4 regions of the Mesorhizobium sp. U510 genome follow, and region 4 is predicted to be linked to each of the others. Evidence: riboswitches for the same ligand, from Rfam matches in the RefSeq annotation. Region 4 holds a riboswitch; each other region holds the start of a gene.
What was found. Region 4 has a riboswitch for cobalamin ahead of bluB (5,6-dimethylbenzimidazole synthase). Riboswitches for the same ligand answer to the same signal wherever they lie in the genome.
Positions count from the first base shown of each region.

Region 1 (7,062 bases), 1.8 Mb from region 4:
GGTCGCGTTGCGCGTCTGCTCGCATGAGCGCTGGCAGGTTTTGAGGAAATTGACCTGCACGGTTTCGACCTGGGCCGGCATGACTTGCGAGAACAGCCAGACGCAGCCGATCAGCAGCGGCTGGTGGATCAGGTAGAAAGCGAGGCTGTGGCGGCCGATGAAGACCAGCGGATTGGCCCGGCGGCCGGGCATGAGGCTCGCCAGGCGAGCTCGCAGGCCGGAGGCTGAAACGAGTTTCGCCACCCCAATGCCGACAAGCACCGCGCCGAACCATGGAAACAGCGGCACATAGTCGTTGGAGCGTGGATTGATCGCCGACAGGCCGATCCACCACAGCCAGGGATGGTCCAGGGCTTCGAAGCGCAGATAGACGGGCGCGGCGATGACCAGCGCCGCAACGACAAGCGTCAGCAGGGCCGGCAGCCGCAGGAAGGCGAGGCCGAGCAGGCTGGCGAGCGCGATCTCGTGCAGGATGCCGAAGAAGATGAATCCGTCCGGCGTCGCGATGCGGGTGACCACCGAAATGGCGATCGCCGCTCCGGCGACCATGGCGAAACGCTTCCAGAAACCGTTCCAGCGGATTTGCTGGCCATGCGCGAGGTAGAGGCTGACGCCGACCAGGAACAGGAAGGTCGAAGCGATGCAGCGCGCGTAGATCTTCCACCAGCCGAAGGCGGTGAGGCCTGGATCGGTATAGCCGAAGAATTCCAGGTCCCAGGTGAAATGGTAGCTCGCCATGGCCAGCAGCGCGACGCCGCGCACGATGTCTATGGCGATGATGCGCTTCGAAGGCTCCGGAACGGGTGCGGTCGGCGTATGGATGGTCATGGTCTCGCGATCTGATTCAGCCCTGCGTGAGAACTATCACGGTTGGACCGGACAGAAGAAGGCCGGGGCACCGGATCAAGCGACGCTTTGAGGTGTGCCGATATTCAGGTGATGCCGGCCTGCAAACGGCGGCTTTCTGCGCTTCCGGTGCTCACGGACCTGAATGTCCGCTCCGCTCCAGTTCTCGAAAACCGCCATTTTCGGCTCGGCCTGACCTAAATCTCAACACACCTTGGGCCAGCGCCGGGAAGTCGTTGACCGACTTCGCTTTTCACGGCCTATGCGTCGGTTTCCTCTTAATCGTCCGGGAACGGCCAAGGCAGATTTGACCGGTGATTCTGCTTTGGGGAAGCAATGTCCACCCATGTGCGCCATCCGATCTGGCTTCCGGCCCTCAGGGCCGCGGATGCGCGCACCTTCGCCTCGCTCTATGCTGTCGAATCCTTCGCTCGCGCCACGGTGTCGAGCGTCATCCCAATCCAGGCCTACGAGATCCTGCACAACGAGCAGATCGTCTCGATCCTCTACACCATCGTGGCGCTGCTCGGCCTGTCGGTGACCCTGTTCATGCCGATGCTGATCCGCCGTTTTGCCCGGCGCTGGGTCTACACCGCAGGCGCCTGCCTGCTCGCCATCGGCTCGCTGTTCTTCGTCACCCATACGCTGGCCGGGCAATTGGCGGGCATGCTGTGCCGGGTGATGGGCGCCAGTGCACTTTCGATCACGCTCAATCTCTACATCATGGACCACATCCGCAAGACCGACTTCATGCAGGCCGAATCGCTGCGCATGGCGTGGTCGATGCTCGCCTGGACCGGTGGGCCGACGCTCGGCATCTTCCTCTACACGCGATTCGGCATCTACGCCGCGCATGGTGCGGTGGCGGTGTTCGCGCTGGCCCTGCTCGCACTGTTCTGGACCTATCGGCTGGGCGACAACCCGTCGATCCGGCCCGGCAAGACACGGCCGGCCAATCCGCTCGCCAATATCGGCCGCTTCGTCGCGCAGCCCAGATTGAGGCTTGCCTGGCTGATCGCCTTCGGTCGCTCCTGCTTCTGGACGACGTTCTTCGTCTATGGGCCACTGTTCATGGTGATCACCGGCGAGGGCAAGCTGGCCGGCGGTCTGCTGGTTTCGGCCGGCAACGCGCTTTTGTTCATGGCGATCTTCTGGGGCAAGGCCGGAAAACGCTTTGGCGGCCGGCGCACCATGACATTTGCCTATTTCGCCATGTCGGCGATGCTTCTGGCGGCGGGCACGGTCGGCGAAACCGTGCCGCTGCTCACCGGCGCCTTCCTGTTGTGCGGCGCCTTTTTCACCATAGCGCTCGATGCGTTGGGCTCGACCGCCTTCATGCGTTCGGTGCGCTCCTATGAGCGGGCGCAGATGGCGGCGGTCTACCGCACCTATCTCGATTTTTCCGAGCTGACGCCGCCGCTGGTCTATTCGGTGGTGCTGGCCTTCTTCGGACTGGGCTCGGTGTTCGTCACGCTCGGCCTGCTGGCGGCGGTTTGCGGGTTCGTGACCTGGCGTTACCTGCCGAAGTCTCTGTGAGGATCACGGTGAAAGTGCCGCATGCTGCTCGCGCACCCAGTTGTGGAAGCGGTGCAGTTCATACTCCTCGGGCATGAGCACGCCGGCCTGGTGGCGCATCGAGCGCAGGCCCCTCTGGTTGACCTCGCAAATGGCGGCGTCCTCTTCCAGCACCTGTGTGCCGAAGGCGACGATGTTGTCGATATCGGTCGCGGCCAGCGCCTCGGGCGCGAACAGCCACTCGGCGACAAGTTCGGTCTCTTCCGGGCCGAGCGGCACCAGGCGTACGGTCCTGACATAGTCGACATGACCGACGATGAACATCGAGGGCAGGCTGGTGGCGTATGTCTGGCCGGCGGCGCGTTCGGCTGGCGTCAATCCGGAGAAGACCGGCCCGTGCGCCTGGCCGTCGCGCGACCAGGTCTCGGCGCCGGCGCGCAGGCCGCCGGAAAATTCCGGTGCGTCATTGTCGGCATGGCGCGTCCATTCGGGATCGTCGTGCCGGCTCATCAGGCCGCGGCCATAGATCGGCACCAGCCGCGAGAGGTCCTTGTGGACGCCCGGGCAGTGCAGGCACTCGTTGAAGTTTTCCCAAAAGATCTTCCAGTTGCAGTGCATTACCTTGCGCAGCACATGGCCTGATACCAGCGTTTCCAGCGGCCAGTTGCCGAGATTGCCGGAGGCCGGGTCGAAGGATGCCTGCGCTGAGCCCGCCGCATCCTCCTGCAGATTGATGAACACGAAACCGCGCCACACCGAGAGCGCGACGCGGTAGAGCGGATGGTCGGCCTTGTCGAAGCCAACGGGCAAGGATTTCGACGGCACGCGCACGAGGTCGCCGCGCAGCGAATAGGACCAGGCGTGGTAGGGGCAAGTGATCAGTCGCGCCTTCAGCCGGCCCTCGCTCTCCTGGCAAAGCTGCGAGCCGCGGTGGCGGCAGGTGTTGTGGAAGGCGCGCAGCGCGCCGGTGTCGTCGCGCAGCACGACGATGTCCTGCGTGCCGATGCGGAATCGGCGGAAGGCCAGCGGCTGGGCCAGATCGGCCTCGCGGCAGATGAGCAGCCAGTTCTTGTACCAAATGGCATCGAGGTCGCGCTGGTACTTCTCACCATCCCAATAGGCCGATGAGGGCAGGGTCGGTTCGGCCTGGGTCAGGCCATTGTAAGGGGCGCGCTCGCTGGCAGTGGGCTGCATGGCTGGCTTCCTGTGAAGCGGCCAGCCGACACCCGGCAGGAAGAATTGTCAATTCTCGTGCCTGGAAACGGCATGGCGCAATCGCGCTGTTTGCCGGCGGAATTTGGTTTGCCGCGTGTCGCGATTTTCCCTATAGTCATGCAGTCGTCGGTTCCGTTTTGGAGCCAAGAGGGAATGCGGTGCGGGCGAAATTCTTGCCCAATGCCGTGGCTGCCCCCGCAACTGTGTGCGGTAGTCCTCTCCATATGCCACTGAAGGTTCGTCTTCGGGAAGGTGGGGAAGGGCGCTGATCCGTGAGCCAGGAGACCTGCCGACGACGGCAAAACTGACAGGCCCTCGGGTGGAGGGTGAAAGGACAAGATATGAATACCGCTTCCGTCTCCCTCGGCGCCTCCGTCTCCTCGCAGTCGCGCTTCATGCAGCTGGCGCTCGCCGCACTGCTCGGCACCTTCATCATCGGCTTTGTCGGCTTCTCGCATATCGAAGCGGTCCACAATGCCGGTCATGACAACCGGCATTCGATGGCGTTTCCCTGCCACTGACGAGGATCTGACATCATGAATCTGTTTCGCAACGTCGTGTTCATCGCGGCGATCGCAGGGCTCGTGGCCGGCGTCGTTCTTGCCTGCATGCAGGCCTATGCCACCGTACCGCTGATCCTCAAGGCGGAAGTCTACGAACAGGCCGAAGGCGGCTATAGCCATGACCATGCCGCGGCGCCGACTGGGGCCGCCAGTGGCAACGCGATGAGTTCGGCCGCACCGGCGGCAAATTCGATGAGCGCCGCGACCCCGGCACCGGCCGCAGCCGCCGCTCCGGCCGAAGACCAAGGCTGGGCACCGGCCGACGGCTTCGAGCGCTTTGCCTTCAACGTGGTGTCCAATGTTGTCACCGGCATAGGCTTCGCGCTGATCCTGGTCGCGGTTTCGGAATTCGCCGGCGGCATCGGCAATTGGCGCCAGGGCGTGTTCTGGGGTCTGGCCGGCTTTGCCATCTTCACACTGGCGCCCGGTCTCGGCCTGCCTCCGGAACTGCCGGCCATGCCGGCCGCCGACCTGACGCAGCGCCAGATCTGGTGGGTGGCAACCGTGATCGCGACCGCTATCGGGCTCGGCCTGATCGCATTCCGCAAGTCGCTACCGCTGGCCATCCTTGCCGTGGCGCTGATCGTTGCTCCGCACATTGTCGGCGCGCCGCAGCCCGACAGCTTCGAGACGCCGATCCCGGAGGGCCTGCACCACCAGTTCGTGGTGGCGGTGACGCTGACCAATCTGGTGTTCTGGCTGGTCCTCGGCGCCGTCGTCGGCGTGGTGCGCGGACGCTTCACTGGCACGGCGACCAGCCTGCGCGACAGCTTTGCCTGATCGCAACAAGCTGACCTTCATCATCGGCGGTGCGCGCTCCGGCAAGAGCGCGCATGCCGAAATCCTGGCGACGGCGTTGCCGTCACCGTGGACCTATATTGCCACCGCGCAAGCCTATGACGACGAAATGCGCGAGCGCATCGCGCTGCACCGCTCGCGGCGCGGCGAGGGCTGGACGACCATCGACGCGCCGCTCGACCTTGCCGGCGCGCTCGAGGCCTTGCCGGACAACCAGCCGGTGCTCATCGACTGCCTGACGCTGTGGCTGACCAATCACATGCTGGCCGATCACGACGTCGGCGCCGAGTGCCGGCGGCTGGCGGATGTGCTGTCGCGGCCGCGCGGCCCCTGGTTCGTAGTCTCCAACGAAGTCGGGCAAGGCATCGTGCCGGACAATGCCCTGGCGCGCCGTTTTCGCGATGACGCCGGCCGGCTCAACCAGCAGGTCGCGGCGATCGCCGATACGGTGCTGCTGATGGTGGCGGGGCTACCGCTCAAGGTGAAGTGACATGACCGACATCGACAACAAGCCCACCGAGGACCGGGACGAAGAACGCCATCGCGCCAAGATGGCCAAGCGCAAGGCGGTGCAGGATGCCGAGGTGGCGAGCAAGACGGTCGAAAAGGGACTGCTGATCGTCAACACCGGTCCGGGCAAGGGCAAGACCACGGCCGCCTTCGGCCTGGCGCTGCGGATGCTCGGCTATGGCAAGCGCGTCGGCGTCGTCCAGTTCATCAAGGGCAAGTGGCACACCGGCGAGAAGGATGCGTTTGCCGCTTTCGGCGACCGCGTCGTCTGGCATGCGATGGGCGAGGGCTTTACCTGGGAGACGCAGGATCTGAAGCGCGACATCGCCGCCGCCGAGGCCGCCTGGGCCAAGGCACTGGAGTTGATCGCCGATCCCTCGATCAGCCTTGTCGTGCTTGACGAGCTCAACATCGCCCTGCGCTACGATTATCTCGATCTCGACAAGGTGGTTGCGGCGCTGAAGGCGCGCCGCGAGGGCCTGCATGTCGTCGTCACCGGCCGCAACGCCAAGCCGGCGCTGGTCGAGGCGGCCGATCTGGTCACCGAGATGGGCGTGACCAAACACCACTTCTCGGCAGGCGTGAAGGCGCAGCAGGGGATCGAGTTCTAGAACGCAAGAACGGCGATGACCGAAACCACGGCGAACAACGCGATCAGCAAATAATCGGCGACGCGGTAGAGTTTCAGCGCCCGCCTGATGTCGCCGCTGTCGACGTCGCGGAGGCCGCCTTCGCCCATGAAGACGTCGTCGACCACGATGCCGCCATAGCTGCGCGGGCCTGCAAGCGCCAGGCCAAGCGCGCCGGCCATGGCCGCTTCCGGCCAGCCGGCATTGGGAGAGCGGTGCTTTTTGGCATCGCGCCGCACCGCCTGCCAGGCATTGCGGGGATCGGCGTCCTTGACCAGGAAAGCCGCCAGCACGATCAGCAGCGCCGTCAGCCGCGATGCCGGCAGGTTGATCCAGTCGTCGAAGCGCGCCGCCGCCCAGCCGAAAGCCTCGTGGCGGGGGGTGCGGTGGCCGATCATCGAATCGGCGGTGTTGGCGGCCTTGTAGGCAGCGCCGCCGGCGAGCCCGCCAACACCTGTCCAGAAGGCGGGGGCGACGATGCCGTCGGAAAAATTCTCGGCCAGGCTCTCGATCGCCGCGCGGCAGACGGCGGCACGGTCGAGCGCTTCGGGATCGCGGCCGACGATGCGCGAGACGGCGACACGGCCCATTGCGAGGCCGCCCGATTCGAGCGAGTCAGCCACGGCCTCGACATGTTCGTAGAGGCTCCTCTGCGACAGCAGCGATGTCGCCAGAAGCGCGGCGATGAAAAACCCCAGGGGTACGAACCAGAGCAGGACAAGCTGCACGCAAAGGCCGATCATCGCCGGCACCAGCACGATGATCAGCAGCGCCTGGATGCCACGCTGGCGACGCAACGCGTCGGGATCAGTGGCGCGGTTGAGCCTCAAGTCGAGAAAGGATATCAGCCTGCCGAACCACGTCACCGGATGGCCGATGGCGCGGAAGAGCCAGTCCGGGTAACCCAGGACAAATTCGACGGCCAGTGACAGGAAAGCGATCAGGACAGACATGAAGCTTCTTGATGGAGCGGTGGACCATGGTGG
Region 1 covers NZ_CP180532.1:5,152,044-5,159,105, reverse strand. The annotation lists gene ACLGL5_RS26800 (heparan-alpha-glucosaminide N-acetyltransferase) at 1-828, opposite strand, end outside; gene ACLGL5_RS26795 (MFS transporter) at 1,183-2,382, shown strand; gene ACLGL5_RS26790 (aromatic ring-hydroxylating oxygenase subunit alpha) at 2,386-3,555, opposite strand; cobalamin riboswitch at 3,687-3,884, shown strand; gene ACLGL5_RS26785 (CbtB domain-containing protein) at 3,918-4,097, shown strand; gene ACLGL5_RS26780 (CbtA family protein) at 4,113-4,919, shown strand; gene cobU (bifunctional adenosylcobinamide kinase/adenosylcobinamide-phosphate guanylyltransferase) at 4,912-5,427, shown strand; gene cobO (cob(I)yrinic acid a,c-diamide adenosyltransferase) at 5,429-6,058, shown strand; gene cbiB (adenosylcobinamide-phosphate synthase CbiB) at 6,055-7,029, opposite strand; partial or broken gene cobD (threonine-phosphate decarboxylase CobD) at 7,028-7,062, shown strand, end outside.
Region 1: another riboswitch for cobalamin. It lies ahead of ACLGL5_RS26785 (CbtB domain-containing protein); the one in region 4 lies ahead of bluB (5,6-dimethylbenzimidazole synthase).

Region 2 (7,062 bases), 2.0 Mb from region 4:
AGCTGTGGCGGCAGGTGTCGGGCTATCCGAATCCGCCGGAGGCCTGTCTTATCAATTTCTACACGGCCGACGCGAGGATGGGCCCGCACCAAGACCGCGACGAGGCCGATTTCTCGGCGCCAGTCGTCTCCGTCTCGCTGGGCGACGATTGCCTGTTCCGGGTCGGCCAGACGACGCGCGACGGCGCCACCAAATCGTTCAGGCTGAAGAGCGGCGACGTCGTCGTGCTTGGCGGCGAGGGCCGTCTCGCGTTCCACGGCGTCGACCGCATCTATCCCTCGACCTCGGCGCTGCTCAAGAACGGCGGCAGGATCAATCTGACGCTGCGGCGGGTAACGAAGCCGCACGAGAACGCCTTATAAGCCGCTCCCGAGGCACGTCCCTATCAAGGTCGCAAGGGTCCTGGAAACAACAGCCGCAACTGCCTGGCAAGGCTGCGGTGCCGGGGCCGCCCGACGCTGTCACGCCTCGATTTCGAGAGCCGAAAGCGGCTTCGAGCAGCAGGCAAGGATGAAGCCGTCATCGATCTCGTGATCGAGGATGCCGCCATTGTGGCTCATCTCGACGGCGCCGGAGACTTTCTTCACCTTGCAGGTTCCGCACAGGCCGAATTCGCAGGCCGCTGGGATCCGCACGCCCGAGGAGCGCGCCGTCTGCAGCACGGTCTGGCCGGCGACGCACTCGGCATCGACATCCGAAAGCGCGAAGCGGATCGGTGTGGCCTCGACGGGAACGGCAATGCCGTCTTCCCCGGGCGACGCGAACGGCGCCGGGACTTCCTCCACCGCGGGGGCGGCAAAGCTCTCCTGGTGGTATTTCGTCATGTCGAAGCCGGCGGCTTCAAGCATGCCGCGCACGGCGCGCATGAAAGGATCCGGACCGCAGCAGAAGATCTCGCGTTCGCGGAAATCGGGCGCCAGCAGCGGCAGCCGGATCGCGTCGATGCGGCCCATATGGCCGTACCAGCCCTCGCGGCTCGACCGCTCCTCGATCATGAAGCCGAGCGACAGGCCCGGCATATGGCCGCCGAGCAGTTCGAGCTCCTTGCGGAAGATGATCTCTTCCGGGCGACGCGCGCAGTTGACGAAGCCGACATCGGTCCATGGCGCGCAATCGTTCAGCCAGCGCAGCATCGACATCATCGGCGTCACGCCGGAGCCGGCCGAGATCAACAGATATTTGGCCGCCGGATGGCTGTGCAGCGAAAAATCGCCGCTCGGCCCATAGGCCTTGACGTGCGAACCGGGCACCAGGTGATCGAACATCCAGCGTGTGCCGATGCTGCCGGCCTGTGCCTTCACCGTCACCGCGATCGAGAACGGCCGCGACGGCGACGACGACAGCGTATAGGTGCGCATCAGCGGTCCGTCCGGCGTCGGCAGTTCCAGCGTCACGAACTGGCCCGGCTTGTAGCGGAACCAGGTCTGGTTGTCGGAGCGGAAGGTGAAGGTCTTGACGTCAGGCGCCTCGTCGCTGACGCCGATCACTTCCAGCACCTGCAGCCTGTCGTTCCAGGGCGCCATCTGGTCGAGATGGCGATAGAGGCCAAGATCCGTCATCGCGTTCATCCCCAAACCCCTCAGGCGACACTGCGCAGGGCCGGCCGGCCATCGTCGGCAAGGCGCGGACCGATGAAGCGGGCGTACCAGTCGACAAACTGGATCACGCCGCCCTCATGCAGCTCCGAATAGGGGCCGGGTTCATAGGCCGGCGACTGGATGCCGAAGGCGTTTTCCTCGACGATGCGGCGATCCTGGTCGTTGGTCTCGGTCCAGACATGGGTGAGTTCGGCAAGATCGTAGTCGACACCCTCGACCGCATCCTTGTGAACCAGCCATTTGGTCGTCACCGCGGTTTCCGTGGCGCTGATCGGCAGCACGCGGAAGGTGACGGCGTGGTCGCCCAGAATGTGGTTCCACGTCGTCGGATAGTGATAGAGCAGCAAGGAACCGATGCGGTCGGCGGAGACGCTGTCGGACAGGTTCTTCTTCACCGCCCGCTTGCCGGTCATCGTGTAGCTGACCGCATCGCGCAGCAGCGGCGCGCGGGTGGCGCGGTATTGCCCGGCCGGATCGATGCGGAACTTGCTCGGCAGGCCGGCCGCTTCGCATTTGGCCCAGTGTGCCAGCATCTCCGGATCGCTGTCGGCGCCTTGCACGCCGGTCACCGTCGGGGCTTCCGGGAAGGTTTTGCACAGCTCCGGGTGATTGCCGGCGCAGTGGTAGCACTCGCGGTTGTTTTCCCAGACGAGCTTCCAGTTGCCCTTCTCGACGATCGTGCTCTCGAAGGCGATCTTGGCTTCGCTGAGCCGGTGCGGCTTGAGATAGGGTTCGATCATCGCCCGCATCGGCGAGAAGTCGGCGGGTTCCTTGGCCAGGCAGATGAAGATATAGCCGGCCACGCTTTCGCAGGCGACCGGCTTCAGGCCGAACTGGCTCTTGTCGAAACCGTCGGCCATCTGGCGGGCAAACAGCAGCCTTCCGTCCAGCTCATAGGTCCATTGGTGATAGGGGCAGACCAGCTTGGCGGCCATGCCCTTGTCGGTGTTGCAGACGCGGCTACCGCGGTGGCGGCAGGAATTGTGGAAAGCGTTGATCTTGCCCTGCTGATCGCGCACCAGCACGACCGGATAGTCGCCGATCTGCACGGTGATGAAGCTGCCGGGCTTGGGCAGTTCGCAATCATGGCCGACGAACAGCCAGTCGCGATACCAGATCAGCTCCATGTCGAGCTTGAAGAAATCGGGATCGGTATAGAAGGGCTGCTCGAGCGAGAAGCCCTCTCTGCGGCTGTTCAAGAGCCTCAGCATATCGTTGCGCGCATCCATGTCCTGTCCTCATACTTCAAGGACTGAACTGGTGGTGATTGAGGAAGGATGAGACGCAGGCCGGCGAAAGCCGGGCGCGCGCCATCCGCCTCTTGACCGCCCACCGCGATCAGTCGAGTTCAAAAATCTCGGGCTGGTTTCCGGGCTCTGGAGTGTCCTTGCGGACGGTCGCGACACCTTCCCAGGCTTTCGCCCAGTGGTCTCCCGTTGCGACTTGAACTCCACCACCGTTGCGGGGGCAGCGCCGGATTTTGACCGGCTTCCCAATTCTCCGCCCCGTCGTCACGAAGCGGCACCTGAGATGACATGATCTAATCACGACGGCGTTTGCGACATCGGCATGAAAGCGACATCGCATCCATGCGGCGCGACACGCATGCGCAACGATCTGGGCGCGGACAGCGGTCACGAAAATCGTCTTCGCCGTTAGCTGTACTGGCTGTCAAAATCGACCCGGAACAGGGGCAAAAAAGGTTAACGGTTTCGAAAAGTGACTATTAGCGGATTCTAAAATCGAACCGAACGGTTCGTTTCTGTTGACGGTGCGTGCAGGACGGTGTGAACACTGGACCTCCGATACAGTCTGTGATCTTGCGGCTGGCTTTAATTAAGTGATTGATATTAAGAAGAAAAATTTATGGCGTGGAAACCTCTGGCACAATTTCAAGTGGTGGATTCTTGGTCCACACGGAACAACTTCGTGATTGGAAACGGCGATCTGGCTTTCCCACATCGGGGCTGTCCGAACGACGCGATTTCAATCCCAAGACACGCCGCTAGACGGACGGAAAAAATACTGGAGTACTAAAAATGAAAAAGATTGTTCTCACTGCCGCCGCCCTTCTGGCCATTTCCGGCAGCGCCTTCGCTGGTAGCGACCACTACGGTTCGAATGCCGCCGCAGCCACGACTGTCGACAGCTCGTACACCGCTTCGACCAAGAAGTCGGAACCGGCTGCTCAGACGCCTGCCCAGGGCGCAGATCACAACCTCTTCGGTAATAACTAACAACGGGTCCCGGCTAATGGCGGGCTTTTCGCCCGCCGCTCTGGCCGATCTTGAGAAACTCAGGAGACTAACATGAACAAGCTCATCCTTGCTGCCGCCGCCGTCCTGGCCATTTCCGGCAGTGCCTTCGCTGGCAGCGATAACTACGGTTCCAACGGTGCCAACCAGCCGGCCGCTGCGGTCGACCATTCCTACACGGCTTCGGTCGACAAGTCGGCTCCGGCCACCCAGGTGCCTGCTCAGCAGGGCGCTGACCGCAACCTCTTCGGCAAGTAATGCCGGTTCACGGAAATGGCGGCGATGCCGGCCATTCCCGTGAAATCCAGAAATTCAGGAGACTAACATGAACAAGCTCATCCTTGCTGCCGCCGCCGTTCTGGCCATCTCCGGTAGCGCTTTCGCGGGCAGCGACAACTATGGCTCCAATGGCGCCAACCAGCCCGCCGCAACTTCGGTCGACAACTCGCGTACGGCTTCGATCCGCGAGAGCGGCTCGCCCGTCTACAAGCTGCTCAATTCGTCGGGCGACGTGCAGAAGTCCGCTCCTCAGGGCAGCGACCGGAACCTCTTCGGCCGTTAACAGCCGAAGCTGATCTCCAAAAAAGAGCGGCGGGCCTGGCCCGCCGCTCTTTTTTGTTGCCTTGACCCAGCAGGACCGGCGGCCTCAAGCCGCTTTTGCTTCCGGCTTTTGCAGCGCGAAGGAATGTCCGTCCGCATCGAAGATATGCAGGTCCTCGGCATTGGCGCTCAGCCGCAATGTCGAACCGCGCTTGACCTCGACATTGCCCGGCAGTTTGGTCACCAGCGGCAGGTCGGCGCGGCCGATATCGATATAGACCAGCTGGACCTCGCCGAGCTGCTCGACATAGTCGACCGTTCCCTCGAACAGATAGTCCGCGCCGCTGGCAATCATCAGGTCTTCCGGCCGCACGCCGAAACTGACCGCCGCGCCCTTGGCCGAGGCCGGCGTCGTGATCGGCACCGTCGCCTTGCGGCCGCCGACATGGTTGACGACGGTCGGGTTGCCGGTCTTGTCGATGGTTGCCGGCAGGATGTTCATGGCCGGCGAGCCGATGAACTGGGCGACGAACAGGTTGCCGGGCTTCTTGTAAAGGTCCATCGGCGTGCCGACCTGTTCGACATGGCCGTCCTTCAGCACCACGATGCGGTCGGCCAGCGTCATCGCTTCGACCTGGTCGTGGGTGACGTAGATCATCGTCGTGTTGGGCATCGATTCCTTGAGCTTGGCGATCTCGATGCGCGTGGCGACGCGTAGCGCCGCGTCAAGGTTCGACAGCGGCTCGTCGAACAGGAACACTTTCGGATTGCGCACGATGGCGCGGCCGATGGCGACACGCTGGCGCTGGCCGCCCGACATCGCCTTGGGCAGCCGGTCGAGATATTTGGTCAATTGCAGGATTTCCGCCGCCTGCCGCACGCGGCGGTCGATCTCGGCCTTGTTCTCCTTGCCGATCTTCATCGAGAACGCCATGTTGTCGTAGACCGTCATATGCGGATAGAGCGCGTAGGACTGGAACACCATGGCGATGCCGCGCTTGGACGGCGGCACGTCGTTGACCACGTCGCCATCGATCTTGAGTTCGCCCGACGTGATTTCCTCGAGCCCGGCGATCGAGCGCAGCAAGGTCGACTTGCCGCAGCCCGACGGGCCGACGAAGACGATGAACTCGCCCGATTTGATATCGAGGTCGATGCCGTGGAGAATGTTGAGATTGCCGTAGGACTTCTTCACTTGTCTCAAATTGACATCGGCCATTGGTGTCCTCCCAGTGATTTCCTCAAAGATTTCAGTCTATGCGCCCGAACCAGGCGGCGTAGCCGCCAAGCTCGACCGAACCGGTGCTCGCCTGCCCGGAAAACCCATGTCCCGGCAAAGGTTGCAGTGATCGGCCGCCAAGGTCAACCTTGGCCGGCATGGCGCCGAGGTTAAAGACGCAGACAACCTGCTCATTGCCGGCGCGGCGCGTGAAGGCGACGGTGTCGCCCTCGCTTTCGATGAAGGTGATGTCGCCCTTGGCCAGCGCCGGATGGGCGCGGCGGAAGGTCAGGAAGCGCCGGTAGTGCTCGAGCAGCGAAGCCTGGTCGCCTTGCTGGACATTGACCGCCTGCGCCAGATGCTTGGCCGGCACCGGCAGCCAGGGCTTGGCCAGGGAGAAGCCGCCATTCTTGGCGCCGCCATCCCACACCATGGGCGTGCGGCAGCCGTCGCGGCCCTTGAATTCCGGCCAGAAGCGGATGCCATAGGGGTCCTGCAGATCCTCGAAGCGCAGTTCGGCCTCGCCCAGCCCGAGTTCTTCGCCCTGGTAGATGCAGACCGAGCCGCGCAGCGACATCAGCAAGGCCGAGATGACCTTGAGATAGGCGACAGGGTCGGCTTCGCCGGCGGCCCAGCGCGAGGCCGGGCGCATCACGTCATGGTTGGAAAACGCCCAGCACGACCAGCCGTCGCTGGCGACCTTGCCGAAAGCCTCCAGCACCGAACGCACCTTGGCGGCGCTGATCTTTTCCGGCGCCAGGAAGTCGAAGGAATAGCACATGTGCACGCGCTTGCCGCCGGCCGTATAGGCGGCAACGACTTCCAGCCCGCGCTGCGAATCGCCGACCTCGCCGACGGCCGCCGTCGCCGGATATTCGTCGAGCAAAGCGCGAAAGCGTTCCAGGAAGCCGAGGTTTTCCGGACGGCTCTTGTCGTAGAGATGGTCCTGGTAATTGTAGGGATTGACCGCCGGCGCGGTCTGGTCGTTGCGTTCTTCCGGCGGCAGCGGCGGATTGTTTTCCAGGCCCTGGCTGTGGAAGTAGAAATTGATCGTGTCGAGGCGGAAGCCGTCGACGCCGCGTTCCAGCCAGAAGCGGGTGACGTCGAGCAGCGCATCCTGGACTTCGCGGTTGTGGAAGTTGAGGTCGGGCTGCTCGGCCAGGAAATTGTGCAGGTAATATTGCTGGCGGCTGGTGTCCCACTGCCAGGCCGACCCGCCGAAGATCGACAGCCAGTTGTTGGGCGGCGTGCCGTCTGGCCTGGCGTCCGCCCAGACATACCAGTCGGCCTTGGGATTGGTGCGGCTCGACCGGCTTTCCTTGAACCAGGGATGGATGTCGGCCGTGTGCGACAGCACTTCGTCGATCATCACCTTGAGACCCAGCCGGTGCGCCTCCGCCGTCAGTGCGTCGAAATCGGCCAGCGTGCCGAACATCGGGTCGACGTCGCA
Region 2 covers NZ_CP180532.1:1,357,595-1,364,656, forward strand. The annotation lists gene ACLGL5_RS08660 (alpha-ketoglutarate-dependent dioxygenase AlkB family protein) at 1-362, shown strand, start outside; gene ACLGL5_RS08665 (FAD-binding oxidoreductase) at 462-1,559, opposite strand; gene ACLGL5_RS08670 (aromatic ring-hydroxylating oxygenase subunit alpha) at 1,580-2,827, opposite strand; cobalamin riboswitch at 2,942-3,142, opposite strand; gene ACLGL5_RS08675 (DUF680 domain-containing protein) at 3,638-3,835, shown strand; gene ACLGL5_RS08680 (DUF680 domain-containing protein) at 3,908-4,111, shown strand; gene ACLGL5_RS08685 (DUF680 domain-containing protein) at 4,179-4,415, shown strand; gene ACLGL5_RS08690 (ABC transporter ATP-binding protein) at 4,500-5,612, opposite strand; gene bglA (beta-galactosidase BglA) at 5,644-7,062, opposite strand, start outside.
Region 2: another riboswitch for cobalamin. It lies ahead of ACLGL5_RS08670 (aromatic ring-hydroxylating oxygenase subunit alpha); the one in region 4 lies ahead of bluB (5,6-dimethylbenzimidazole synthase).

Region 3 (7,062 bases), 1.8 Mb from region 4:
GCCGCCGCCATTGGCGCAGGAGCCCATCGAGATGACGTAGCGCGGCTCCGGCATCTGGTCGTAGACCTTGCGCAGCGCCGGCGCCATCTTGTTGGTCAGCGTGCCGGCGACGATCATGATGTCGGACTGGCGCGGTGACGCACGCGGCGCGACGCCGAAGCGCTCCGAATCGTAGCGCGGCATCGAGGTGTGGATCATCTCGACGGCGCAGCATGCCAGACCGAAGGTCATGAACATCAGCGAGCCCGAGCGCGCCCAGGTGATCAGCGCCTCGGTCGAGGTGACCAGGAAACCCTTGTCGGCAAGCTCATTGTTGATTTCGAGGAAGAAGGGATCGTCCTCCCCCACCGGCCGGCCGGTGTTGGGATCGATGATGCCCTTCGGCTTCGGCGCGACGAGGGTGCCTGAACTGTCGTTCAATCCCATTCCAGCGCTCCTTTTTTCCATTCATAGGCAAAGCCGATGGTCAGCACTGCCAAAAACACCATCATCGACCAGAAACCCAGCATGCCGATCTTCGAGAAGGACACCGCCCAGGGAAAAAGGAAGGCCACTTCCAAGTCGAAGATGATGAACAGGATCGACACCAGGTAGAAGCGGATGTCGAATTTCATGCGGGCATCGTCGAACGAGTTGAAACCGCACTCGTAGGCGGAAAGCTTTTCGGGATCGGGATTGCGGTAGGCCACAAGGAACGGTGCGGCCAGCAGCGCCAGGCCGACGACCAGCGCCACGCCGATGAACAGGACGATGGGCAGGTACGAACTGAGAAGTGCGTTCATGCAGCGGCTTTCCGTTGGCGCCAATCCACTTTGATTACAGCACCGGACCTTAATGCGGAAGCGTGACAGATTAACCGCTGAACCGTTTTAAGGGGCCTATGCTGCAACGCGGCGAGGGTTAGCGCAGCACTTCCAGCGAAGCAAGTCAAACCTTGTTCAAAACGCCGACCTGGACGGCATATCCGGAGAAACTGGTCCGATCCGCTCCTGTTTGATTTCCTTCGTTTTTTACTCCACTTTTCTCTCCTGACAGGGTTGCCGCTAAAACCCTGCTAGCATGGGCTGGAATCACCCGTCAGACCCACAGCAGAAGCGCCCAGAGTGATACCTGCATGAAGGAAAAAATCTCGCTTGCCATGGCCCGGCGCATCGCGCTCGCCGCACAGGGGTTTCTCGATCCCCGCCCAAATGGCACACCCGATCGCCGCCACTTCGCCCGCGTGCTCTCCCGCACCGGCCTGCTGCAGATCGATTCCGTCAGCGCGGTGGTGCGCGCGCATTATATGCCGCTTTATTCCCGCCTTGGCCCCTATCCCTTGACCTTGCTCGACAATGCCGCCGTGACGCGCAAGCGCACCGTCTTCGAATACTGGGCGCATGAGGCTTCCTTCCTGCCGGTCGAGACCTATCCGCTGATGCGCTGGCGCATGCAGCGCGCCGAGCAGGGCGACGAGATGTATCTGGGCCTGGCCAAATGGGGCCGCGAGCACGCCGCCTATATAGAAGAGATCTACCGCGAGGTCGCCGCGCGCGGCCCGATCGCCGCTTCGGCGCTGGAAGGTCAGAAAGGTTCGGGCGGCTGGTGGGGCTGGAGCCATGCCAAGCATGCCTTCGAATGGCTGTTCTGGGCCGGGCGCATCACCACGGCGCACCGCCGCGGCTTCGAGCGCTTCTATGATTTGCCCGAGCGCGTGCTGCCGCAGGCGATCCTCGACCTGCCCGTGCCGCCAGCCGAGGACGCGCACCGCGAATTGCTGCGCATTTCTGCCCGCGCCCATGGCGTGGCGACATCAGGCGACCTGCGCGACTACTTTCGGCTATCGCCGGCCGACATGAAAGGCCGGCTGGAGGAACTGGTCGAGCTGGGCGAATTGCTGCCGGTGCGTGTCGAGGGCTGGGACAAGCCGGCCTACCTTCATAAGGACGCCCGCCTGCCCCGGAAAATCGAGGCCCGCGCACTGTTGGCGCCGTTCGACCCGGTCGTCTTCGAGCGCTCGCGCTCGGAGCGGCTGTTCGATTTCCACTACCGCATCGAGATCTACACGCCGGCTGAGAAGCGCCAATACGGCTATTACGTCCTGCCCTTCCTGCTCGGCGACCGGATCGTCGCCCGCGTTGACCTCAAGGCTGACCGGCCGGCCAGCGTCCTGCGCATCCACGCCGCCTACGCCGAACCCGGCGCGCCACCTGAAACCGCCGCGCAACTCTTCGAGGAACTGCAGCAGATGCAGGGCTGGCTTGGCCTTGAACGCATCGAAGTGACACCCGCCGGCGATCTGGGTCCGGCGCTCGCCGACATCGCCATGTCGTAGCCGCGCGTTGACACCGCTGCCTGCAAAAGCCTAAATCCGCTCCAGACGGTCCCTTGCCCGCAACGGCAGGGGCTAAGAGGGAATGCGGTGCGGGATTTCGATCTCAAATCCGCGGCTGTCCCCGCAACTGTAAGCGAAGAGCCAAGGCCGAAAGCCACTGGGACGTTCCCGGGAAGGCGGCACCCAAGGCGATGACCCGCGAGCCAGGAGACCTGCCGTCTGCGACAAAAGAATCCGATCGCCCGGCGGGTTTCCGGGCAAGGAGCCCGGTTTTTGGACCAGAACAGCAGTTTTTCGGCTGGCACAGCGGACAATTCGTCCGCCGACGGGGATGCCTTGGCCGGCGTCACCGTCATCGTCTGCGCCTCCTGCCGCGACGAGACCGGCTCCGACGCCCATCCCCGCGCCGGCGAACTGCTAGCCGAAGACACGCGCCAAGCCGCTGCGAGCGATGACATCCGCATCCGCACGGTCGAGTGCCTCGGCAATTGCAAGCGCCGGCTGAGCGCCGCGATCCTGCGCGACGGTTGCTGGAGCTATGTCTTCGGCGACCTGACCGCGACCAGCGGCGCCGACCTCGTCACCGGCGCCAAACTCTTCGCCACCTCGACCGACGGCCTCATTCCATGGCGCGGTCGGCCCAATTCCCTCAAGCGCGGCCTCGTTGCCCGCATTCCTCCCCTCAACCTGCTGAAGGATTGATCATGAGCGCTTCCGTCACCCGCGTCCCCTGCACCGTCGTCACCGGCTTCCTTGGTGCCGGCAAGACGACGCTGGTCCGCCATCTCCTGGAAAACGCCGGCGGCAAGCGCATTGCCATCATCGTCAACGAGTTCGGCGACATCGGCATCGACGGCGAGATTCTGAAGGGCTGCGGCATCGACACCTGCCCGGAGGAAAACATCGTCGAACTGGCCAATGGCTGCATCTGCTGCACCGTGGCCGACGATTTCGTGCCGGCGCTCGACCAGATCCTGTCGCTCAACCCCAAGGTCGATCACATCCTGATCGAGACCTCGGGCCTGGCCCTGCCCAAGCCGCTGGTCCAGGCATTCCAGTGGCCGACGGTGAAGAGCCGCGTCACCGTCGATGGCGTCATCGCCGTGGTCGACGGTCCCGCACTGGCCGAAGGCCGGGTCGCCAACGACATGGACGCCTTGCAGGCGCAGCGCGCGCAAGATGGTAGCCTCGACCATGACGACCCGGTCGAGGAACTGTTCGAGGACCAGATCGCCTGCGCCGACCTGATCATCCTGTCGAAAAGCGATCTTATGGACGCCGCCGGTTCGGCCCGCGCCAACGCCATCATCGGCGAACACTCCGCCCGTGCCGTGAAGATCGTGCCGACCTCGCATGGCAAGGTCGATCCCTCCGTGCTGCTCGGGCTCGGTCTCGCCGTCGAGGACGACATCGAGAACCGCAAATCCCATCATGACGGCGCCTTCGACCACGAGCATGACGACTTCGACACCTTCATCGTCGACATTCCCTCGATCGCCAATCCGGATGAGCTGGCACAACGCGTCGCCGCCGCCGCCGAACAGGAAAACGTGCTGCGCGTGAAAGGCTTCGTCGAGGTCGGCGGCAAGCCGATGCGGCTCTTGCTGCAGGCCGTCGGCCCGCGCGTCAATCATTACTATGACCGCGCCTGGACCGCCGAGGACGACCGCCGTTCGCGCCTGGTCGTCATCGGCCTCAAGGGGCTGAACCGCCCGGCAATCGAGCGTATACTCGCCGGCTGAGTTCAGACACGGGCCGCGATGCATATCCTCACCACGACCTCCGCCTCGCTCGACGATCTCGCCGAGCCGGTCGATCTGCGGCAGACGCCGGCGGATATCGTGGCCCTGTCCTTCACCGACAGCGACCTCGCCGGGCTGGCGGCCGCCTGGAAGGCGGATGCCGGCCGTTTGCCCTCGATGCGGCTGGCGGCGCTTCGCGACCTGCGCCACCCTATGTCCGTCGACCTCTGGGTCGACAGCGTCGCCCGCCACGCCAAGATCATCCTGGTACGCATCCTCGGCGGCTACGACTGGTGGCGCTACGGCTGCGACCAGCTGGCCTCGACCGCTCGGGAACGCGGCATAAAACTGGCGCTGCTGCCCGGTGAAAGCCATGACGAGGATATCAGGCTGATCGAAGCCTCGACGCTGCCGCGCTGGGAATTGGACGCCCTGCTCGGCTATTTCCGCGAGGGCGGCCCGGCCAATATGGGCGCGCTGGTGCAGCGGCTGGCCAGGCTGGCTGGGCAGGACGCGGCCGTTGTTGAGCCGGTGGCGGTGCCGAAGGCCGGCTACTACGAGCCAGGCCGCGGCGTCGTCCCCCTCGCCCTTGAGGGAGAGGGAAAGGTCGTGCCCATTCTCTTCTACCGCTCGATGCTGCTGGCCGCCGACGTCGCACCCATCGACGCCCTTTTCGACGCGCTGCGGCAGCGCGGCATGACGCCTGTCCCCATCTTCGTCTCCGGCCTCAAAGACCCGACATCCCTGGCCTTCGCGGAAACCGCCATCGCCAAGCTCAGACCCGTTGCCATCATCGCCGCGACCGCCTTCGCTTCCGGCGCCGAACCCGGCGTTGAAACCCTGTTCGACCGCGCCGGCGTGCCCGTTTTCCAGGTCATCGTCGCCACCACCCGCCGCGACATCTGGGAGAATAACCAGCGTGGCCTGGCGCCCGCCGACCTCGCCATGCATGTCGTGCTGCCAGAACTGGACGGCCGCATCCTCGCCGGCGCGATTTCCTTCAAGGGTGAAAGCGATGTCGATCCCGCGCTTGGCCACCGCGCCTTCGCCAACCGGTCGGAACCGGATCGCGTCGCGCAGGTCGCTGACCGCGTGGCAGCCTTCATTCGCCTGCAGGAGACGCCCCGCGCGACGCGCAAGCTCGCCATCCTGATCCCGGACTATCCCAGCGCGCCTGGCCGTACCGGCTATGCCGTCGGCCTCGACGTGCCGTCGAGCGTGCTGGCGATGCTGCACGACCTGAAGGAACAGGGCTACGGGGTTGAAGGGATCCCGCAATCGCCTCGGGAATTGCTGGATTTGCTGGAGCGGGGCGATGGTGGGTTGGGATTGGATGAGTATCTCGACCTTTCACGAGACCTGCCTGTCGAGGCAATGACTGCTGTTGAGGCGGCGTGGGGGAAAGCGGAAGACAAGACAGGTTTGCGCCAGGCACCCCCCTCTGTCCTGCCGGATATCTCCCCCGCAAGGGGGGAGATTGGCAGTTTCAGCGCTAAGGCCACTCTTGCAACGTCGGAGATTGGCGAGGGCAGAGATGACAGCGTAATCTCCCCCCCTGCGGGGGAGATGTCCGGCAGGACAGAGGGGGGTGTTCAAGCGCCGACCTCGCTGCACTTCCCCTTCCGCGCCACGACCTTCGGCAACATCACCGTCGCCCTCGCCCCCGACCGCGGCCGCTCGGCCGACCGCCGCGCCGACTACCACGACCCGACACTCCCGCCACGCCACGCCCTGCTCGCCTTCGGCCTCTGGCTGCGCAAATCTCTCGGCGTCCACGCCCTGATCCATGTCGGCGCCCACGGCACGCTGGAATGGCTGCCGGGCAAGACTGTCGCGCTGTCAAAGGCCTGCTTCCCCGAGATCGTCACCGGCGCCCTGCCCGTCATCTATCCCTTCATCGTCTCCAATCCCGGCGAGGCAGCACAAGCCAAGCGGCGCATCGCCGCCGTCACCCTCGGTCATCTGCCACCGCCGCTGGCCGGTGCGGGACTTGACGAAGATCAGCACAAACTCGAGCGCCTGGTCGATGAATACGCCCAGGCCGACGGCCTCGACCGCCGCCGCCGCGACCGCCTGGCAAAACTGATCGTCGACACCGCGCAGAAAACTGGCCTCGCCGCCGAAGCCGGTGTCGCCAGGACCGACGCGCCCGACGAAGCGCTGCGCCGCATCGATGCCTGGCTCTGTGACCTCAAGGATTTCGCCATCAAGGATGGCCTGCATATCTATGGCCGCGCGGCTGACGACGAGCCCGACGCTATGCGCCGCCAAAGTGCCGAGGCTGAAAGGTCGGCGCTGCTTGCCGCGCTCGATGGCCGCCACGTCAAGGCCGGCCCGGCCGGCGCGCCGGCGCGCGGACGTTCCGACGTGCTGCCCACCGGCCGCAATTTGTTCACGTCGGATCCACGCACCATGCCGACGCCGACCGCCTATGATCTGGGCAAGGCGGCGGCGGAAGAAGTGGTGCGCGGCTATCTGCAATCGCATGGCGACTGGCCGCGTTCGCTGGTCATCGATCTCTGGGGCTCGGCCTCATTGCGCACCGGCGGCGAGGAGATCGCGCAGGGCCTGGCGCTGATGGGCTGCCGGCCGCAATGGGATGCCGCCACCGGCCGCATCACCGGCATCGAAGTGCTGCCGCCGGCGACGCTCGGCCGCCCGCGCGTCGACGTCACCTGGCGCATATCGGGCCTGTTCCGCGACATGTTCCCGACCCAGATCGCGTTGATCGACGCCGCCGCCAACGCCGTTGCAGCCCGCGATGAAGAAGATTCGGAAAACCCGCTCGCGGCCCGGACCCGCGCCGATGGCAAGATCAGCCCGCGCATTTTCGGCACCTCACCCGGCACCTATGGCGCCGGCGTCGAGAATCTCCTGTCGAGCGGCGACTGGGGCGCGCGTGAAGAGATCGGCCGCGCCTATCTCGACGCCACCTCGCACGCCTATGGCGGCGAAGCCGGCGAAGGCGTCTCCGCGCCCGGCGCCTTCGAAACCCGCATCGCCGAG
Region 3 covers NZ_CP180532.1:5,200,076-5,207,137, forward strand. The annotation lists gene ACLGL5_RS27005 (NuoB/complex I 20 kDa subunit family protein) at 1-426, opposite strand, end outside; gene ACLGL5_RS27010 (NADH-quinone oxidoreductase subunit A) at 417-782, opposite strand; gene ACLGL5_RS27015 (winged helix-turn-helix domain-containing protein) at 1,115-2,314, shown strand; cobalamin riboswitch at 2,344-2,548, shown strand; gene ACLGL5_RS27020 (DUF1636 family protein) at 2,588-3,016, shown strand; gene cobW (cobalamin biosynthesis protein CobW) at 3,019-4,056, shown strand; gene cobN (cobaltochelatase subunit CobN) at 4,075-7,062, shown strand, end outside.
Region 3: another riboswitch for cobalamin. It lies ahead of ACLGL5_RS27020 (DUF1636 family protein); the one in region 4 lies ahead of bluB (5,6-dimethylbenzimidazole synthase).

Region 4 (7,062 bases):
TGGGCAAGGAACTGCAGCACATGGCTGGCGAAGCCGCCAATGGCGCCCTCCTCCACCGTGACCAGAACCTCGTGCGAGCGGGCCAGCCGGCGGATCAAATCCTCGTCGAGCGGCTTGGCGAAGCGGGCATCGGCAACGGTGGTGGAAAGCCCGGCCGCGCCGAGTTCCTCGGCAGCTATCAGGCAATCCTGCAGGCGCGTGCCGAAGGACAACAGCGCCACCTTTGTGCCTTCCCTGACGATGCGGCCCTTGCCGAGTTCGAGAACCGAGCCGCGCTCCGGCATGTCGACGCCGACGCCATTGCCGCGCGGATAGCGGAAGGCGATCGGGCCGTCATCATATCTTGCGGCGGTGCGCACCATATGGCGCAGTTCCGCCTCGTCAGCCGCCGCCATCACGACAAAGCCCGGCAGGCTTGCCAGGAAGGTGGTGTCGAAGGCGCCGCAATGGGTGGCGCCATCGGCGCCGACGAAGCCGGCGCGGTCGATCGGGAAGCGCACCGGCAGTTTCTGGATCGCGACGTCATGGACGACCTGGTCATAGGCGCGTTGCAGGAAGGTCGAATAGATCGCCGCGAACGGCTTGTAGCCTTCGGTCGCGAGACCGGCAGCGAAGGTCACAGCATGCTGTTCGGCAATGCCGACATCGAAGGTCCGTGACGGGAACACTTCGCCGAACAGATCAAGCCCTGTGCCGCTCGGCATGGCGGCAGTGACAGCGACGATGCGGTCGTCCTCGCGGGCTTCCTGGATCAGGCTCTCGGCGAACACCTTGGTGTAGGCCGGTGCGTTGGCCGGCGCCTTGGCCTGCGCGCCGGTGATGACGTCGAACTTGTTGACGCCGTGATACTTGTCCGCGGCGGCTTCCGCCGGCGCATAGCCCTTGCCCTTCTGGGTGACGACATGGATCAGCACCGGGCCTTCGCCATTGTCGCGGACATTCTTCAGCACAGGGATCAGATGCTCGAGATTGTGACCGTCGATCGGGCCGATGTGGTAGAAGCCGAGCTCCTCGAACAGCGTGCCGCCGGTGACGTAGCCGCGCGCATGCTCAACCGCCCTTGTGATCGCACGATCGGCGCGCTTACCGAGATAGGATGTCAGCTTCTTGCCGAAGTCGCGAAGGCCGGCATAAGCCTTGCCCGAGGCGAGCCGCGCCAGATAGGCGCTCATCGCGCCCGTCGGCGGCGCGATCGACATGTCATTGTCGTTGAGGATGACGATGAGTCGGGCATCGAGCGCGCCGGCATTGTTCATCGCCTCATAGGCCATGCCGGCCGACATGGCGCCGTCGCCGATGACGGCGATGACGTTGTTGTGGCCGCCGGAGAGGTCGCGGGCGGCGGCCATGCCGAGGCCGGCAGAGATCGATGTCGAGGAGTGGGCGGCGCCGAAGGGATCGTATTCGCTTTCGGCACGGCGGGTGAAGCCGGACAGGCCGCCCTCCTGGCGCAATGTGCGGATGCGGTCGCGGCGGCCGGTCAGGATCTTGTGCGGATAGGCCTGGTGGCCGACATCCCAGATCAGCCGATCGTCCGGCGTGTTGAAGACGTAATGCAGCGCCACCGTCAGTTCGACCACGCCGAGGCCGGCGCCGAGATGGCCGCCGGTGCGCGACACCGCGTCGACCAGTTCGAGGCGAAGCTCGGACGCCAGTTGCGGCAATTCGCTCTCGTCAAGCGCGCGCAGATCCGCCGGAATGCGGACCTTGTCGAGAAGCGGCGTATGCGGCGTTGCGTTCACGGGTGCTCAGGCTTTCTGTTCAACGGCGGGATAAGCCGCCGGCCGGCGAAAGTAAATGCGTGTCGGTGACGCGGATCAATCAGATCCCCTCGCCGATTTCCTCAGCTTTCCGGCAGCGGGATGAACTCTTTCTCATCTCCAGGAACGATATCGAAGCGTCCCGTCTTCCATTCCTGCTTGGCCTGTTCGATGCGCTCCTTCGACGAGGAGACGAAATTCCACCAGATGTAGCGCTGCGAGCCAAGCGAGGCTCCGCCGAAAAGCATGAAATGCGCACCGGTTTGCGACGATATGATGATCTCGTCACCGGGCCGGAACACCAGCAACCGCTCTGCCGGAAAGACGTCGCCCGAAATCGCGACCTCGCCTTCCAGCGTGTAGATGGCGCGCTCTTCCGCGTCGGCGGGAATCTTTATACTGGCGCCCGGCGCCAGCCTAAGGTCGGCGTACAGTGTCTCGGAATCGGCTCTCACGGGGGAGCGCAACCCTTGAAAATCGCCGACGACGATGCGGCCGCGGACGCCTTCGGCATCGATCTCGGGCAGCCGCAAGGCAGCGGTGTTCTCGAAGACCGGGGCCACTTCCTCCTTGCCATCGGGCAAGGCGAGCCATGTTTGCAGGCCGGAGATCGACATCGGCGCTCCACGCAATTCCTCCGGCGTGCGCTCGGAGTGGACGATGCCGCGGCCGGCGGTCATCAAATTCACGTCGCCCGGCTGGATCACCATTTCGGTGCCCAGGGAATCGCGATGACGGATCTTGCCGTCGAACAGATAAGTCACCGTCGACAGGCCGATATGTGGGTGAGGACGGACATCGAGAGCCTGGCCTGCCCGCAGGATCGCCGGACCCATGCGATCGAAGAAGATGAATGGCCCGACCAGCCGCCGCCTGGCGGTCGGCAGAGCGCGGCGCACCTCGAAGCCGCCAATGTCCTTGGCATTCGGGATGACCATCAGTTCGATCTGGTCGCTGGCAAAGGCGTCGCCGGCTTCAGGGTCTTTTCCGGGAAAGAAGCTCATGGGCTCTCCTTGTCAGCGGTCGAGGACCGCTCTGGCCGCATCAGGCAAAGCGGATCGCCGCTTTTGCCCGCAGTTTGGCCGCCACCTCTTCGCGGTTGCGCGGGTGCTGATTGGTTTCGAGCGAATCGAGAAGTTCGCGCGCCGATGCCGCAATGGCTTCGACGGCGTGATCGAACGCATGCTGGTTCTGTTTCGAGGGCCGTGTCGTTCCGCTCAGCTTGCGAACGAACTGAAGGGCCGCGTCGCGCACTTCGTCATTGGTTGCCGGCGGGTCAAAATTGAACAGGGTCTTGATGTTTCTGCACATCGCTTCCGTATCTCCTCTTGTCCTGGAGCCGTTTCAATCGGGACGAGCTTAATCCTCAACCTTGATCGTGTCCAAAAACCGGTAAGGCTACTCCGCGCCTCAATCCGCGTCGAGCGGCTCGGTTCCGACCGGCTTGCCGTCGCGCGACAGCCTGATCTTCTCGACCTTGTCTTCGGCGGCCTTCAGCAGCCGGTCGCAATGCGCCTTCAGCGCCTCGCCGCGCTCGTAGATCTTGATCGACTGGTCGAGCGGCACGTCGCCACGCTCCAGATCATCGACGATCTTCTCCAACGCGTCGAGTGCCTGTTCGAAGCTCATCGCCTTGACGTCTTCGTTGGTTTCACCAGCCATCATTCATCCTTTCATCAGTCGCCCGACATGGGCGGCGACCGAAAATGCCAGTCCCTGCAGATCGTAGCCGCCCTCGAGCAGGCTGACGAGCCGGTTGCCGCTGTGGCGCGCGGCGCGCTGCATCAGCTGGCCGGTCGCCCAGTCGAAATCGTCCTCGGTCAGATTGATCTCGGCCAGCGGATCGCGGTGATGCGCGTCGAAACCGGCCGAAATGATGATCAGATCGGGCGCGAAATTGTCGAGCGACGGCAGCACCCGCGACAGGAAGGCATCGCGAAACACCTCACTGCCGGTCTGCGGCGCCAAGGGTGCATTGACGATGTTGCCGGCGCCGGTCTCGGTCTTCGCGCCAGTGCCGGGATAAAGCGGCATCTGGTGCGTCGAGCAATAGAGAACCGAGGGATCGTCCCAGAAAATATCCTGCGTGCCGTTGCCGTGATGGACGTCCCAGTCGACGACGGCGACACGCTCGGCGCCATGCTTCTTCTGCGCATAGCGCGCCGCAATCGCCGCCGTGTTGAAGAAGCAGAAGCCCATTGCGGTGGTCTTTTCGGCATGGTGGCCGGGCGGCCTTGCGGCGACGAAGACGTTGTCGGCGCGGCCTGCAAAGACGTCGTCAACGGCGGCGTTGGCCGCGCCGATCGCGGCGATCACCGCCTGCCAGCTCTTCGGGCTGGCGGTGGTGTCGGCATCGATGCGGGCAATACCCTCTTCGGGAATGGCGGCACGCACACGGGCGACGAAATCGGCGGGATGGGCGTAGAGGATGGTGGCCTCGTCGCCCTCCGGCGCTTTGACACGATCGAGCGCGGCAAAAGCCTCGTCGTCGAGCACGCGCTCGATGGCGCGCAGGCGGTCCGGCCGCTCGGGGTGACCGGGCGGTGTGATGTGTTCGAGGAAGATCGGATGCGTGTAGAGACGGGTTGTCATGCTCCCTATCTAGTGCCCCGGCGCCGCGATGGCCATGCATTGCAGCTTGATGGCTGGGGAAAATCGCGCCTGCGTCCATTGGCGTCGCTGCGGGGATTGGCGCGGCCGAGCCTTCGGCGTAAGGTCACCGCTACTGCCTGGTGCCCGTCGCAAGCGGGAGAATCGGGAACACGGTTGAATTCCGTGGCGTGCCCAACGCTGTGAGGGGGACCGCGCCGGTAAATGCCACTGTCGATGACGGGAAGGCACCGGACGCGGGTTGATCCCAAGCCAGAAGACCGGCCTGGCAGGCATCGTCATCCGCATGGTCAGGCGGACGGCATCAGAGCGACGTGCGTCCGCTTGGATGCACAAAGTGCGCTCTGACGGTGTGGAGCTATTGCAATCGCAAGGGGACGAGCGATGCCGGAACACATGACCGCTGCTATGGGTGATGGATTTGACCAGATGGCGCGCGACGCGGTTTACCGCGCCATGTTCACGCGGCGCGACGTGCGCAGCCATTTCCTGCCCACCGGGCTCGACGACGCGGTGCTGGCGCGGCTTCTGCTTGCCGCCCACCATGCACCGTCGGTCGGCTTCATGCAGCCGTGGAATTTCATCGTCATCCGCGACGCCGCGCGACGGGCTGATGTGCGCGACCTGTTCCTGGCCGCGCGCGAGCAGGAATTGCCTGAAATCGAAGTGGAAAGACAGGCGCTCTACCGCAAGCTCAAGCTTGAAGGCATCTGCGAAAGCGCCCTCAACATCTGCATCACCTGCGACCGCGAGCGCTCAAAAAACTCGCCGCTGGGACGTTGGCACAATCCGGAGATGGATCTCTACAGCACGGTCTGCGCGGTGCAGAATTTCTGGCTGGCCGCGCGTGCCGAAGGCGTCGGCGTCGGCTGGGTCAGCATCATCGAGCCGCAAGCGTTGAAGAGCCTGCTGTCCATTCCCGAGCACGTGACGCCGATCGCATATCTCTGCGTCGGCCGGGTTTCCGAGTTCGCATCCAAACCGGACCTGGAAACGCATGGCTGGGGCCGGCGGCTGCCGCTGCCCGATCTGATCATGAGCGAGACTTTTTGCGGGCAAGGAGAGACGCCACTCAAGTCAGCGGTGGCGCACCTCAACACGGTTGCTGCTGCGCAGGCGAATCCCGCCGATCAGTGCGTCGCGCCGGCCGTGCCCCAGCGCGAGCCGCCAAAGGAGGCCAGCGCCTTGTCCTTCAACTCTCGGAACTTCGACGACGCCTCGGCCAGCCGGGCATCCCAGGCCGGATCAGGCACCTGGCCGGCGATGGTCTTGAAATAGACCTGCATCAGGCAGGCGATGGCGAAGGGCTCGATGAAGGCCGCCTTGAAGGCCCAGGCAAAGACGATGGCGAGCACGAAAGCCCAGCCGGCGAGTTGCCCTGGCATGAGGAAAAGAATGGCGGCGGCCGGGGCCAGCATCAGCAGGAAGATGACGAAGGAGACACCCCACATGATGACCGCCAGCCAGACGGCGTTCTTGATCATGGTCTTGCCGTTCTGGGCGTAGAGCACCACGCCTTGCCGAGCGGTTTCGAACGGTGAGGACGAATTGATGCGGATGTTGTAGCCGAGGATGATCTCGTCGACATAGGTGAGTGACAGGCGGATCACCGTGTTGATGAAGGAGACCAGGCCACTCAGCCCCGGAATGGGCAGGAAGGCGGCGATGCCGCCGAGCAGGCCGGTGATGGCGCGGATGGCGCCCTTGACCAGCTGGTCGACGACGAAAAGGATGTTGGCCTCGGCGAAGCGCTCGGTCACGACCTGCCTGGCATAGGCGATCTGGTTCTGGCCGTCGGGAACATCCCGGCCATCAATCAGATGGACCATCACGGCGATATGGCCGGCCTTGACGACATAGAGGATGTATTCGCGGATCCAATAGACGGCGATCGAAACCACGCCGAAGCCGACCACCCCGCCCCACAGGGCAAAGGACATCGGCCCGTCAGGATCGGTGGAGATATGGCCGACGCCATAGCCGACGGAAGCGCCGGTGCCGGTCGCCATGATGTAGGCCAGCGTGATGCCGAAATAGACGATCATGCGGAAGACAATGAAAGGCCAGGTCCGCACCATGATGGACACCGACCTGCCGATATCGAAATCCCACATGCCCGAATCTCCCCTCAGAGATGGCTGGAAAGGATGCGCTCACCCCGAGGATTGTCAATCATGAGCGGTGGACAGCGGTGCGCCCAACGAGGATTTAGTTCTGTTGCGAACCCGGTTTTCTGAGCAGTCCCTCGAGCAGTTGCTTGAACGCCGCAACCACTATCTTCGACGTCGCTTCGGGGTCGTTAGAATTGGCGATCCGCTGCGCCGCCTGGCTGCTCGCCCCGTTGATCAGCCGTGCGGCGGTCTCGGGGTCGACGCCCGGGACGACCACCCCCTCCCCTTGCAGCGCGGTCAGATGATCGGTCATTGAGCCGACGCAGGCATTGGCATTCGACCATTGCGCCGGATCGCCCAAGACGGCCGGACCGTCGCGGAACATGATGCGCTGGATTTCCGGCTCCAGCGCCATTTCGATATAGGTCGTGCATTCGTCGACGAAATGCTGCCAGCGGGTCGGCGCTCTCGACGCCACCTCATTCACCCGGGCCGCCATCTCGCCGTCGATTTCGGCGATAACCGCCTCCAGCAGTCCCTTCTTGTCGCCGAAATGGTGATAGAGGGCGCCGCGCGTCAGC
Region 4 covers NZ_CP180532.1:3,365,227-3,372,288, reverse strand. The annotation lists gene dxs (1-deoxy-D-xylulose-5-phosphate synthase) at 1-1,742, opposite strand, end outside; gene ACLGL5_RS17755 (pirin family protein) at 1,844-2,764, opposite strand; gene ACLGL5_RS17750 (DUF2277 domain-containing protein) at 2,805-3,071, opposite strand; gene ACLGL5_RS17745 (exodeoxyribonuclease VII small subunit) at 3,171-3,422, opposite strand; gene ACLGL5_RS17740 (histone deacetylase family protein) at 3,426-4,352, opposite strand; cobalamin riboswitch at 4,474-4,653, shown strand; partial or broken gene bluB (5,6-dimethylbenzimidazole synthase) at 4,755-5,333, shown strand; gene ACLGL5_RS17730 (hypothetical protein) at 5,501-6,484, opposite strand; gene ACLGL5_RS17725 (TetR/AcrR family transcriptional regulator) at 6,579-7,062, opposite strand, start outside.